Regions from separate parts of the Lysinibacillus sp. fkY74-1 genome, predicted to be linked through region 1. Evidence: a T-box and tRNA genes for the amino acid it is inferred to sense, from the RefSeq annotation. Region 1 holds a T-box; the other holds one or more tRNA genes.
What was found. The T-box of region 1 lies ahead of leuS (leucine--tRNA ligase). A T-box ahead of a tRNA ligase gene usually reads a tRNA of that ligase, here a tRNA-Leu.
Positions count from the first base shown of each region.

Region 2: it has a tRNA-Leu gene. The T-box ahead of leuS (leucine--tRNA ligase) is inferred to sense a tRNA for this amino acid. The anticodon was not compared.

Region 1 is NZ_CP170173.1:3,516,457-3,523,582, forward strand. Features, by position in the region: gene ACE1MS_RS17215 (hypothetical protein) at 1-876, shown strand, start outside; gene ACE1MS_RS17220 (NupC/NupG family nucleoside CNT transporter) at 1,531-2,712, shown strand; gene leuS (leucine--tRNA ligase) at 2,857-5,274, opposite strand; T-box leader at 5,360-5,570, opposite strand; gene ACE1MS_RS17230 (SulP family inorganic anion transporter) at 5,636-7,126, opposite strand, start outside.
Region 2 is NZ_CP170173.1:3,865,067-3,872,192, reverse strand. Features, by position in the region: rRNA gene ACE1MS_RS19215 (23S ribosomal RNA) at 1-1,975, shown strand, start outside; rRNA gene rrf (5S ribosomal RNA) at 2,088-2,203, shown strand; tRNA gene ACE1MS_RS19205 (tRNA-Asn) at 2,220-2,296, shown strand; tRNA gene ACE1MS_RS19200 (tRNA-Ser) at 2,302-2,393, shown strand; tRNA gene ACE1MS_RS19195 (tRNA-Glu) at 2,418-2,492, shown strand; tRNA gene ACE1MS_RS19190 (tRNA-Val) at 2,512-2,587, shown strand; tRNA gene ACE1MS_RS19185 (tRNA-Met) at 2,613-2,689, shown strand; tRNA gene ACE1MS_RS19180 (tRNA-Asp) at 2,693-2,768, shown strand; tRNA gene ACE1MS_RS19175 (tRNA-Phe) at 2,785-2,857, shown strand; tRNA gene ACE1MS_RS19170 (tRNA-Thr) at 2,868-2,943, shown strand; tRNA gene ACE1MS_RS19165 (tRNA-Tyr) at 2,953-3,036, shown strand; tRNA gene ACE1MS_RS19160 (tRNA-Trp) at 3,060-3,133, shown strand; tRNA gene ACE1MS_RS19155 (tRNA-His) at 3,146-3,221, shown strand; tRNA gene ACE1MS_RS19150 (tRNA-His) at 3,266-3,341, shown strand; tRNA gene ACE1MS_RS19145 (tRNA-Gln) at 3,346-3,420, shown strand; tRNA gene ACE1MS_RS19140 (tRNA-Gly) at 3,427-3,501, shown strand; tRNA gene ACE1MS_RS19135 (tRNA-Cys) at 3,510-3,583, shown strand; tRNA gene ACE1MS_RS19130 (tRNA-Leu) at 3,631-3,711, shown strand; gene ACE1MS_RS19125 (S8 family peptidase) at 4,298-5,593, opposite strand; gene ACE1MS_RS19120 (helix-turn-helix domain-containing protein) at 5,729-6,949, shown strand.

The DNA.
Region 1 (7,126 bases):
GTCCCCATTACACTATTTTTATTTTTGATGGGGATGTTACTGCTGGACCGCATTATGTCTGTGAAAAGTATATTGTGGCTAGAGATTTTATTTATTATCTCTCTATTTTCTTTACTTATTTTTATACCCATTTATTACTTTGTCCAAAATGGGGCTAGCACCGTTTATGAAGGTATTCGCTTATATCACCCTTATTTATTTTACTTTAAAAATAGCGAAATCCTGCTGTTCTATGTCATCATTCAACTAGCCGTCTTAGGACAAGTTCTTTTTGATAAATCAACATGGTATTTAATCGCTTTTATTAAACCTAAAAAGGTACGTCGTAGCCTATTTTCATCAGGTGTGATTTTAGCTTTATTAACGCTATCCTTTACAGCTATTTTAATGATTGCTTTATATAGTGGCTCATTTGGTCAGTTCCAAGTTCTAATTTTTACGTTTTTATATGAAGTACAGCCAGGGTTTTTGACATTTGCTTTCCTTGTTATTGCACTGTTGGCCGTTGTTACAACCCTCCTTGTAGATTTGCGAGCAACCAAACGATTTTTTGTGAAGAAAAGACCCTACTACTTTTATTTAATAGGTCTACTAGGCATCTTATTTACCTTTTTCTTATCTGTAGATTTAACGATTTTAGGAGTTATTTATTCTTTCGCATTTCTACATATTACCATGCTACCATTTATGTTCATTCTTTTATTTACAAATCGTCATATCCATAAATATACCTGGCTTGTCATACTGTTATCCATCATTATAGGAATCGGTGTTGGTTTAATCTTCAATGCTCTTTACGGATTAGCAACTAGCATGATGATTTCTAGTATTTATCTATTAATGCTTCAGACTGAAACGGAAGATAAAAACGCCTGAACTCCCAAAATAGCGGGTTCAGGCATTTGTTTTACATTTATATACGTCTTTTAAAGAGAATCTTTGCTCGATGTAATCCCAGTTGACATAGTAGGTGAAATCTATATTTTGAACAATTTCTGTAGCTAATCGTTCAGTCCTTTACATACTCGTAAATAATTTTCTTTATGCTCCTCTTCCTCTAAATGCTTCCACCCTAACACCTCCTTATTGGTGGTTCCCTTAAAAGAAATATCATTTCAAAGTATACTTTTAATTCAAACGATGGACATAATATTTCAAAAACATCACACAATAAAATGGGAATCGACGTTTGTAGGAGATTCCCACTATTAAATTTATGTTAACAACTTTAAGCAAGACAAAGTTTTGTATTCATCCATTCAGGGAAATCATCATTTAAGAAAGTCTAAAAAAAATATGATTTAGTTGTTTTGATACTGGATTTTTCCTTCTTGTATGCCGAGTCGCATACTTTTTTTCTTTTAGCTCTTGAATAGCTAGTTAAAAAACTGTTATAGTGAGATTGTTTGTCTGACGTCTGACAAATTAAAATCTTTGGCTGCTCTGAAATTTTTTAGAAAAACATAATGAGCGAAAGAGCATTTGTTGTCTTGGAATCAAACGCCCTAAATTATACTTATGGAGGAATTTATGAAATACTTAATATCCCTTTGTGGATTGTTACTTGTTTTTGGCTTAGCTCTGTTAATGAGTAAAAACAAAAAAGAAATAAAATATAAATATATATTGATTATGTTAATCATCCAATTTATATTAGCAGCTTTACTATTAAATACAACGTTTGGTTATGTACTAATTAAAGGAATAACAAATGTATTTGATCATTTATTATCCTACGCAAATACAGGTATATCATTTGTTTTTGGTGGTATAGCGAATGAAGGAGAATCCCCATTCTTCTTAGGTGTCTTATTACCAATTGTTTTTATATCTGTGTTAATTGGGATTTTACAGCATTTCAAAATCCTTCCTTTCCTTATGAGATGGATCGGCTATTTTTTAAGTAAAGTAAGTGGCATGGGAAAATTAGAGTCCTATAATGCTGTTGCTTCGGCAATGGTAGGTCAATCTGAGGTTTTCATTACAGTAAAAAAACAACTAGACAAGGTTACTCCTCAGCGTATGTATACATTATGTGCATCAGCGATGTCGACCGTCTCTATGTCAGTTGTTGGCGCGTATATGACAATGATTGAGCCTAAGTATGTCGTAACGGCGATTGTTTTAAACTTATTTGGTGGTTTTATAATTGTTTCCATCATTAATCCTTATACTGTCAAAGAAGAGGAAGATATCTTAACCATTGAAGACGAACAAAAGCAAGCTTTCTTCCAAATGCTTGGTGAATATATTATGGATGGCTTTAAGGTAGCCATCATTGTTGGAGCGATGCTTATCGGTTTCGTAGCATTAATGGATTTAATCAATTCATTGTTTGATATGATTATCGGTGTTTCTTTCCAAGAAATATTAGGCTATATTTTTGCACCAATAGCTTTCTTAATGGGTATCCCATGGGCAGACGCTGTTTCAGCTGGAGGAATAATGGCCACTAAATTAGTAACGAATGAATTTGTTGCTATGATCAACCTTGGCGATGTCTCAGAGTCCATGAGTGAACGTACACTAGGCATTATTTCGGTATTCCTTGTATCCTTTGCCAACTTTTCATCCATTGGTATTATTTCAGGAGCAGTTAAAGGGTTAAATGAAAGACAAGGAAATGTTGTTGCACGATTTGGCTTAAAATTGCTTTACGGAGCGACACTTGTAAGTATTTTAACGGCAATAATTGTTGGCTTGATTATTTAAGTTGAAAGTCATTTTGTTATTTAAACTGCACCTACATCTATCTGTTGGTGCAGTTTTTTATAACATTAGGACTTTCTCTAACATAAAAAATGTACATCACTAAAATTTAATTTAGTCATGTACATCTTTATTAGTTATATCAATTTATTTAACGACAATATTGACAAGTTTGCCTGGAATAACGATGACTTTTACTAAGTCCTTTCCTGCCATATATTCTTGTACTTTTTCATCAGCAAGTGCTACTTTTTCAATGTCTTCTTTTGAAGCATCTTTAGCTACGACAATTTTTGCACGAACTTTACCAGCAACCTGCACTGCTACTTCTACTTCATCATCTACAAGTTTCGACTCATCATATGTTGGCCATTGCTCATAAGAAAGTGTTCCTTCATGACCTAATAAGTTCCATAGCTCTTCTGCGATATGCGGCGCAATTGGTGCTAGCATTTTAACAAAGCCTTCCGCATAAGCTGTTGGGATGACTTCAGCTTTATAACAATCATTGATAAATACCATCATTTGTGAAATAGCCGTGTTAAAGCGGATACCTTCATAATCCTCTGTCACTTTTTTCACTGTTTGATGATATGATTTTTCTAGTGTTTTATCGTCAGACACTTGAATTTTCGCTGAGATCGTTCCATCCTCTTCATTGACAAGTAGACGCCAAATACGGTCTAAGAAGCGACGTGCCCCATCTAAACCATTTGTAGACCAAGCTACAGAAGCCTCAAGTGGTCCCATAAACATTTCATATAGACGCAATGTATCTGAACCATGTGACTCAATGATTTCATCTGGATTCACGACATTGCCCTTAGATTTAGACATTTTTTCATTACCTTCACCAAGAATCATACCTTGGTTAAATAATTTTTGGAAAGGCTCTTTCGTGTGAACAACACCTAAATCATATAGAACTTTATGCCAGAAGCGAGCGTATAGTAAATGTAGTACAGCGTGCTCAGCCCCACCAATATAAATATCAACTGGTAGCCATCGTTTTAGCAATTCTGGATCTGCAATTGCTTCTGTATTAGTAGGATCGATATAGCGTAGGAAGTACCAGCTAGAACCTGCCCATTGCGGCATTGTATTTGTTTCACGACGGCCTTTTTTACCTGTCGCTGGATCTACAACGTTTACCCATTCAGCAATATTTGCTAATGGTGACTCACCAGTACCCGATGGACGAATATTATCTGTTTTCGGAAGCATTAATGGTAGCTCCTCTTCTGGAACAGGAGTGATGGTACCATCTTCCCAATGAATCATTGGAATCGGTTCACCCCAGTAACGTTGACGAGAGAATAACCAGTCACGTAGACGATAGGAAATTTTCTTCTCTCCTACGCCTTTTTCCTCTAACCATTCAATTGCTTTAGCAATACCCTCTACTTTATTTAAGCCATTTAGGAAATCAGAGTTAATATGTTGCCCATCACCTGTAAACGCTTCTTTACTGATGTCCCCACCTTCAAGTACAGGAACAATGTCTAAGCTAAATGCTGATGCAAATTCATAGTCTCGTTCATCATGTGCAGGAACTGCCATAATAGCACCTGTTCCATAAGACACTAACACATAGTCTGCAATCCAAATCGGTACTTTTTTACCGTTAATCGGATTTACTGCATAGGCACCTGTAAATACGCCTGTTTTTTCTTTCGCTAAATCTGTACGCTCAAGATCAGATTTCATTTTAACCTTTTCTAAATAATCCTCGACTGCTTGGCGTTGTTCAACTGTAGTAATTTGTTCTACTAATTTATGTTCAGGTGCAAGCACGCAATATGTAGCACCAAATAATGTATCAGGACGTGTTGTAAATACCGTGAAGTTTTCATCTGTGCCATCAATACCAAATGTTACTTCTGCACCTTCCGAACGACCAATCCAGTTACGCTGCATATCTTTAATAGACTCTGGCCAATCAACTTCCTCTAAGTCATCAATTAAACGATCTGCATATGCAGTAATTTTAAGCATCCATTGCTTCATTGGTCGACGTTCTACTGGATGCCCACCACGCTCTGATTTGCCATCAATTACTTCTTCATTCGCCAATACCGTACCAAGTGCTGGACACCAGTTAACAGCTACTTCATCCACATAAGCTAAACCTTTTTTATATAGCTGAATAAAAATCCATTGTGTCCATTTATAATACGCTGGATCAGTCGTGTTAATTTCACGATCCCAATCATAACTAAAGCCTAGCTCTTGAATTTGGCGTTTAAAGGTCGCAATATTTTTCGCTGTAAATTCTGCGGGATCATTTCCTGTATCAAGTGCATATTGCTCCGCTGGTAAACCAAATGCATCCCAGCCCATTGGATGTAATACATTGTAGCCTTGCATACGTTTAAAGCGAGATAGAATATCTGTCGCCGTATATCCTTCTGGATGTCCTACGTGCAAGCCTGCGCCAGATGGATATGGGAACATATCTAGTGCAAAGAATTTAGGCTTTTCTGTTTCATTTTCAGTTTTAAATGTTTTGTTATCAGCCCAATATTGCTGCCACTTTTTTTCAATTTGTTGATGATTAAAACTCATTTTTTTTCCTCCTTCAATGAATCTGCTGTTCTCCGTTAGAATTGACAAAATATTTAAAAAATAAAAAAACTCGCCCCTTCCTTATAGAAGGGACGAGAGAATTAGCACTCCCGCGGTACCACCCAAATTAGTGATTACACTCGGCTTAAGCTTCCTTAACGCGGAAGAAACGACACGCGCTATTTCACGCGGGCAGACTCAGTAGGCGAGTTCGATTTGCTTTCCTACTAGCTCTCACCAGCCGCTAGCTCTCTAAAAAGAACCACAAATCTACTATTCCTCATCACAGTCTTTACATGATATTGCATTTATTCTAATGGAAAGTATTGAAAAGCACAAGCCTTTGTTTACAGGTTACCCATTACTGAACAATTAAATCCTTTTTTTCCTCAGATTTTGATAAATCTTTGCATTCATGAAAAGCAAAATGCTGACATCCGATACATTGAGTTCTGTCCAAATAGTTGAGGGCTCTTGAAATCGCTTCTCCTGTATGCTGATAAAAATGATGCGCTCCTATTTTAGCGTAAAGACCATTTTGCTGAAGGGCAACCTTTAGGTCATCCTGCACCCCTGTTACCAAAATATTACCTCCCTGTGCTGTAAAGTTGTCTATAATATTGCTAAAATATGCTTCCCCTGTAGAGTCCATAAAGGGCACTTTCCCCATGCGTAATATCAAAACTCTTGGTCGCTGTTGTAAGGTGCCTTCAATCATTTGTTCAAATCTTTGTGCTGCACCAAAGAACAGCGGACCTTCGATGGTATACATGCTTATTTGTGGACAATCATGCTGTTGATGAACGACATGAGGCTGTACCTTCTCACTTTTATTCGAATGATCTGGCAGTACCTTTGTCACAACAAGCTTTTCACTCATTCGTTTCGCAAATAATAGCACGGCTAACACAAGCCCCACTTCAACAGCTAATGTAAGGCTAGTAAATACGGTTAATAAAAAGGTAATTAATAAAACAAGCGAATCTCCAGATTTCAACTTTATAATATGAGAAAAATGCTTCCGTTCACTCATATTCCAAGCAACTACCATTAATACTGGTGCCATACTTGCTAAAGGTATATGTGAAGCATATGGCGCTAATAACAATAATGTAAGTAATACAAACACACCATGGATGATACCAGACATTGGGGATACTGCCCCAGTTTTAATATTAGTTGCTGTACGAGCAATCGCACCTGTCGCGGGTATTCCTCCAAACATAGGCGTTACGATATTGGCAATTCCTTGTCCGATTAGCTCTCGATTACTATTATGCTTGCTATTAGTCATTCCATCTGCCACGACTGCAGATAACAAAGACTCTATACCTCCAAGCATTGCGATGACAAATGCTGGTCCAATGAGCTGCTGTAGACGCTCAAATGTCATAGTAGGTAGTGCAAAATTGGGTAATGTATTAGGTATTTGACCATAGGCTGTGGCAATCGTAGCCACTTGTCCTGAAAAAAAGAAAGTCGCCACAAGAGTGGAGACAACAATCCCTACCAATGCCCCGGGAACCTTTGGAAAAAATTTAGGTGTCATTATTATGGTGATTAAACAAATGACTGCCGTTAAAATACTGTAAATATTAGTAGTACCAATTTGCTTTCCTATCTCTTGAATATTCGCTATAAAATACTCATGTCTTGTCATATTGCTTAAACCTAAAAAATTGGCAATTTGACCTGTAAAAATAATCACCGCTATACCCGCTGTAAAACCGATGGTTACAGGGCGAGGGATAAATTTGATTAAAGTCCCTAGCTTAAAAATACCCATTAAGCAAAGCAATACCCCTGCCATTAAACCAGCCAGTAATAAATCCTCATAACCATACGTTAGGAC
Region 2 (7,126 bases), 350 kb from region 1:
ACAAACTCCGAATGCCAGATATTTATACACGGGAGTCAGACTGCGAGTGATAAGATCCGTAGTCAAAAGGGAAACAGCCCAGACCACCAGCTAAGGTCCCAAAGTAATCGTTAAGTGGAAAAGGATGTGGCGTTGCACAGACAACCAGGATGTTGGCTTAGAAGCAGCCATCATTTAAAGAGTGCGTAATAGCTCACTGGTCGAGTGACGCTGCGCCGAAAATGTATCGGGGCTAAACGATTCACCGAAGCTGTGGATTGACATCTACGATGTCAGTGGTAGGAGAGCGTTCTAAGTGCGTTGAAGTCAGACCGGAAGGACTGGTGGAGCGCTTAGAAGTGAGAATGCCGGTATGAGTAGCGAAAGACGGGTGAGAATCCCGTCCACCGTATGACTAAGGTTTCCTGAGGAAGGCTCGTCCGCTCAGGGTTAGTCGGGACCTAAGCCGAGGCCGATAGGCGTAGGCGATGGACAACAGGTTGATATTCCTGTACCACCTCCTCACCGTTTGAGAAATGGGGGGACGCAGTAGGATAGGGTAAGCGCGCTGTTGGTTATGCGCGTCCAAGCAGTAAGGCGTGTGTGTAGGCAAATCCGCACACTGTAACGTTGAGCTGTGATGGCGAGTCCGTATGGACGAAGTTCCTGATTTCACACTGCCAAGAAAAGCCTCTATCGAGGTGAGAGGTGCCCGTACCGCAAACCGACACAGGTAGTCGAGGAGAGAATCCTAAGGTGTGCGAGAGAACTCTCGTTAAGGAACTCGGCAAAATGACCCCGTAACTTCGGGAGAAGGGGTGCTCTTGAGCGTGCAAGCGCATGAGAGCCGCAGTGAATAGGCCCAGGCGACTGTTTAGCAAAAACACAGGTCTCTGCAAAACCGTAAGGTGACGTATAGGGGCTGACGCCTGCCCGGTGCTGGAAGGTTAAGAGGAGTGGTTAGCGCAAGCGAAGCTGCGAATTGAAGCCCCAGTAAACGGCGGCCGTAACTATAACGGTCCTAAGGTAGCGAAATTCCTTGTCGGGTAAGTTCCGACCCGCACGAAAGGCGTAACGATCTGGGCACTGTCTCAACGAGAGACTCGGTGAAATTATAGTACCTGTGAAGATGCAGGTTACCCGCGACAGGACGGAAAGACCCCGTGGAGCTTTACTGTAGCCTGATATTGAATTTTGGTACAACTTGTACAGGATAGGTAGGAGCCAGAGATCTCGGAGCGCCAGCTTCGAAAGAGGCGTCGGTGGGATACTACCCTGGTTGTATTGAAATTCTAACCCATGCCCCTTAGCGGGGCAGGAGACAGTGTCAGGCGGACAGTTTGACTGGGGCGGTCGCCTCCTAAAAGGTAACGGAGGCGCCCAAAGGTTCCCTCAGAATGGTTGGAAATCATTCGTAGAGTGTAAAGGCACAAGGGAGCTTGACTGCGAGACCTACAAGTCGAGCAGGGTCGAAAGACGGGCTTAGTGATCCGGTGGTTCCGCATGGAAGGGCCATCGCTCAACGGATAAAAGCTACCCCGGGGATAACAGGCTTATCTCCCCCAAGAGTCCACATCGACGGGGAGGTTTGGCACCTCGATGTCGGCTCATCGCATCCTGGGGCTGTAGTCGGTCCCAAGGGTTGGGCTGTTCGCCCATTAAAGCGGTACGCGAGCTGGGTTCAGAACGTCGTGAGACAGTTCGGTCCCTATCCGTCGTGGGCGTAGGAAATTTGAGAGGAGCTGTCCTTAGTACGAGAGGACCGGGATGGACACACCGCTGGTGTACCAGTTGTCTTGCCAAAGGCATCGCTGGGTAGCTATGTGTGGACGGGATAAGTGCTGAAAGCATCTAAGCATGAAGCCCCCCTCAAGATGAGATTTCCCATTACGCAAGTAAGTAAGATCCCTCAAAGACGATGAGGTAGATAGGTTCGAGGTGGAAGTGTGGTGACACATGGAGCTGACGAATACTAATCGATCGAGGACTTAACCAAAAAGTTTGAAGCATTCAATGAACCGTTTATCCAGTTTTGAAAGAATAAAATTATTATAATATACTTGTAATTTTGATAAAATATGTTATAATAAGTAATGTCTTTCAAATAGTCTAGTGATGATGGCAAAGAGGTCACACCCGTTCCCATACCGAACACGGAAGTTAAGCTCTTTAGCGCCGATGGTAGTTGGGGGCTTCCCCCTGTGAGAGTAGGACGTCGCTAGGCTGTATACTAAAATTATTCCGAAGTAGCTCAGTTGGTAGTAGCACCTGACTGTTAATCAGGTTGTCGCAGGTTCGAGTCCTGCCTTCGGAGCCATTCTTGGAGAGTTGTCCGAGTGGCCGAAGGAGCACGATTGGAAATCGTGTAGGCGGTTAACACTGTCTCAAGGGTTCAAATCCCTTACTCTCCGCCAGCACTTTTAATTATTCCAAACGAAGGCCCCTTGGTCAAGTGGTTAAGACACCGCCCTTTCACGGCGGTAACACGGGTTCGAATCCCGTAGGGGTCACCATTCATTTTTATACCCAGATGGAGGATTAGCTCAGCTGGGAGAGCATCTGCCTTACAAGCAGAGGGTCGGCGGTTCGAGCCCGTCATCCTCCACCATTTTAAAAACAACATATATCATTAACGCGGGGTGGAGCAGCCTGGTAGCTCGTCGGGCTCATAACCCGAAGGTCGTTGGTTCAAATCCGGCCCCCGCAACCAAATGGTCCCGTGGTGTAGCGGTTAACATGCCTGCCTGTCACGCAGGAGATCGCCGGTTCGATCCCGGTCGGGACCGCCATTTTTTTATAATATATGGGTCAGTAGCTCAGTTGGTAGAGCATTAGATTGAAGCTCTAAGTGTCGGCGGTTCGATTCCGTCCTGACCCATCATTTTTTTGCCGGTGTAGCTCAGTTGGTAGAGCAACTGACTTGTAATCAGTAGGTCGTGGGTTCGACTCCTATCGCCGGCACCATGAATTCCCGGAGGGGTAGCGAAGTGGCTAAACGCGGCGGACTGTAAATCCGCTCCTTAGGGTTCGGCGGTTCGAATCCGTCCCCCTCCACCAGTTTTATTTTTTTGTTTTTAAATAGGGGCATAGTTCAACGGTAGAATAGAGGTCTCCAAAACCTTTGGTGTGGGTTCGATTCCTACTGCCCCTGCCAATTTATTTTATGGCGATTGTGGCGAAGTGGTTAACGCACCGGATTGTGGTTCCGGCATTCGTGGGTTCGATTCCCATCAGTCGCCCCATTCAAGAATAAAGTAAATTTCATAATAATAACTATAATATAATGGCGATTGTGGCGAAGTGGTTAACGCACCGGATTGTGGTTCCGGCATTCGTGGGTTCGATTCCCATCAGTCGCCCCATAGTTGGGGTATAGCCAAGCGGTAAGGCAACGGATTTTGATTCCGTCATGCCTAGGTTCGAATCCTAGTACCCCAGCCATTTTTTGCGGAAGTAGTTCAGTGGTAGAACACCACCTTGCCAAGGTGGGGGTCGCGAGTTCGAACCTCGTCTTCCGCTCCAAGTATGATGGCGGCATAGCCAAGTGGTAAGGCACAGGTCTGCAACACCTTTATCACCGGTTCAAATCCGGTTGCCGCCTCCATATTTTTACTGCTAATCGGTTTATCCGATTTTTTTTATCTCCATTATGCCGGTGTGGCGGAATTGGCAGACGCGCACGACTCAAAATCGTGTTCCTTTGGAGTGTCGGTTCGACCCCGACCACCGGTATCATTACGTACATATACGTTACATTTAGTAAGTTTAGAAAGCTCACAAACCTTGATAATACAGGGTTTGTGAGCTTTTTTCATTTTTGGGGATACGATAAGAATTGAAATCATTTTACACACTTCAGGTAGAAGACATTGATATATAAGGCTTTTTACTACATTCCCTATCCTTATCACCGGTAACGAGGTTAGCGTAATAATATAGCAATAGTTGTGTAGGAAGATTAGTTAAAGAAGGTAGTTTTTAAGTGAATGGTGCATTGTCAAAAAAATAATATATTACACAATAAGTAAGTTTCAATGGAAAGGTTGGAGGTGATTTTTATGAAGAAGGTATTAGTGGACAACAAGATGAATTTAAAGGGAACGATACTGCAAATGGTATTGATAAAATGTTTTCTGGTCAACCTGTTCACCCTACATGTAGAAATATGTTTGAAGCTGATATCGTATAACAAGCGAAGCTATAATACTACTTGGGGGTAATAGGGGTACTGGTGAATACGTTTAGAACCCAAAAAATAGCAATACAAACCAAAGCTTTGGTTTGTATTACTATTGTTAGTATGCTTCACCTTTTGAAATTATTGAACGCGAGCAAATCCAAATCCTGAAGCGTAGTCATCACCTATAGCAGCTCCATAACCACCTTTAATATCTACTGATTTTGCTCTCTCTTGTAAGTTAGAACGTAGTTGCGTGTTAGATAATGACGGATTTTCAGCCCAAATTTTTGCTGCTAAACCAGAGACATGAGGGGTAGCCATTGATGTGCCGCTAATTGTATTATAACCGCCATTATACCATGTAGAATAAACGGATGAGCCAGGAGCTGAGATTTCAATATCACCTTCCTGGATGACATAATCTCCAGCTGTAGATATATAACCACGTGAAGAGTAGTCAGCTACACGATAAGTCCCATTTTGTTGTACATTTTCTAAAGCTGCAACGGCGATTGCATTTGGTAATGCCCCCGGATAACCAATTGTTCCTTGCGCATAGCCAGAATTACCAGCTGCAGCTACTATTAGAATTCCTTTACTGTATGCGTAATTGACAGCACTCGAAATGAGGCTATTATTCGCTGAAGAACCTAGAGACATACTAATAATTGTTTTGGTACCAGTAGCTGTTGCTTGATCTGCTGCATGTCGAATAGCAGCAGCAATATCATCTGAGTATCCAGAACCGCTATCTAATAACACTTTGTAAGCCCAAAGATCAGCATCTGGAGCTACACCGTAAATGCCTGCTTGATCGCTTCCACCATCAGCTAAGGCCGTACCAGCAACATGTGTACCATGTCCGTTTCTATCAGTACAGCTGTTATTAATGGGTGTTGTCGCACCTGTAAAGTCTTTACATTGCTCTACGTTATTGACAAGGTCAGGATGAGAAATATTTACACCCGTATCGAGTACGGCAATATTAATGCCACTTCCTCCAGTTGTAGATGTTAAAGTATCATTGTTATAAATTGCTTTAATGCCCCAAGGTATTTGTTGAGAAGCTCTTAAAGAAGTTACCAAATCCAGAGTTTCATTTTCTACCATACTATCGTCTTCCAAACCTATCGTATCTAATGTAACGATAGGCACTTTTGTAACTGTGAAATTTTTATTCTTCTGTAATGCTTCGAATTGTTTTTCATTCATATCAGTTGAAAATCCGTTCTCTGTTAATTCCCAACGAGCAGAATATTGAGTTTTTAATGTTGATTTTTCTGTTTTTTTGTTTGCCTCAACATAAACACGGAATTTCTCCTGACCACCGTCGTTTCCTAAGCTATCTTCGCTATCCATCGCTGTTGCGTACACCGGGTTTATTACTGATCCTGCAATCAAAAGACTTAGCAACGTACTTTTCATTTTTTTCATTCTTTCCAACTCCTTTTCAAATTAAGTTATAGTACTACAATTTGAATCTACCATAATTTAGGTTTTTTGATTATTGGGAAAATTATGATTATAATAAATGTAAAATACAGTCATTCGATACGGGAGGTTATGAAAATGAAGATTGGTTCATTAATTAAGTACTATCGTACAAAGCTAGGAATGACACAGAATTCAGTGGCGATGGGGATTTGCTCGATTCCTCATTTAAGTAAAATTGAGAATAATAATAAAGAAGCAAATAGCGAGACAATACGTCTACTGCTAGAACGATTAAATATTAGTATTCACGATGTAGAGAATAACGAACAAAATATTATTTGCCTATTAAATGATTTACAAAAACATATAAATTACCTAGAGATTGATAAAGTAAAAGAGACAATGAGCAGATTAAAAGAATATGAAGAAATAATAGGTTTTACAGAATCTATTTATTTATATGAACTTTATAAGTTACGTTATTATGTGTTTGTTAAAGAGCATAAATTAGCAGACAATCAATTAAAATGGCTAAATGCCCACCGACCAAATTTTTCCCAACATGAAAGGTATTTACATTCATATTATTATGCATTAGTTTTAATTACAAAAGGTAAATATGAGGAAGCAGCTAAAGAACTAACTCAAATACTTCAAATACATCCAGAACTAGGGTCACTAGAAGGAGAGTTTTACTATCATTTCGCTTTAATAAAAGGGCGGTTAGAAGAACCAAGCCAAGCAATTATTTATGGGAAAAAAGCTCTTCAATTCTATAAGGACCAATTTAATTTTAAAAGAATTGTTTATACATTAATGTCTCTGGCACTCAATTACTCTCGAGGAAAAGTGTTTCACGAAGCAATCGAAATCTATGAACATTTAGTGAGAAATGTGGAGCTATTACAGCAACAGCAGCTATTACCTGCTATATATCACAATTTGGGGGATTTGTACCAAATGAGATGGGAATATGAAAATGCATTAATTTACTTTGAAAAAAGCGCTTCTTTAATGTCAAAGAACTGTGATCATTATCTGCTTTGCTTATATAATTTAGGTGTTACGCAATTTCGCTTAGAACAAACGGAAAAAAGTATAAAAACCTTTACTATTCTAAAGGAAGAAGCAAAAAATAAGAAAAAATTAAGTTTTAATTTATTTGCTACTTTTTATTTATATTTGCTAGGAGAAGAAAAAAAGAAAGCGATGGATTTTTTAGAAGGGAGGTTAATTCCATTTATAGCAGATAATGAAGAATTAAAAGAAATGCACCAACAATTTTCTAATTTATTGGGAGAGTATTATCGACAAGAAAAGCAGTTCGAGAAAGCTATGCAATTTATTGAAATTTAAAGGAGAGTGTGAATATGAAGAAAAATGTTGGATTATCAATTTTAATACTGAGTGCTGCAGTAATAATTATATCTGTTCCAATTCATCCACCGGTTTTATAAAAGGCAAGAGTGGGAGAAGGTAGTGGCTCTATCTAATGATTGAGGAACAGTGTTTTTCAAAACTCGAAATGTGAGG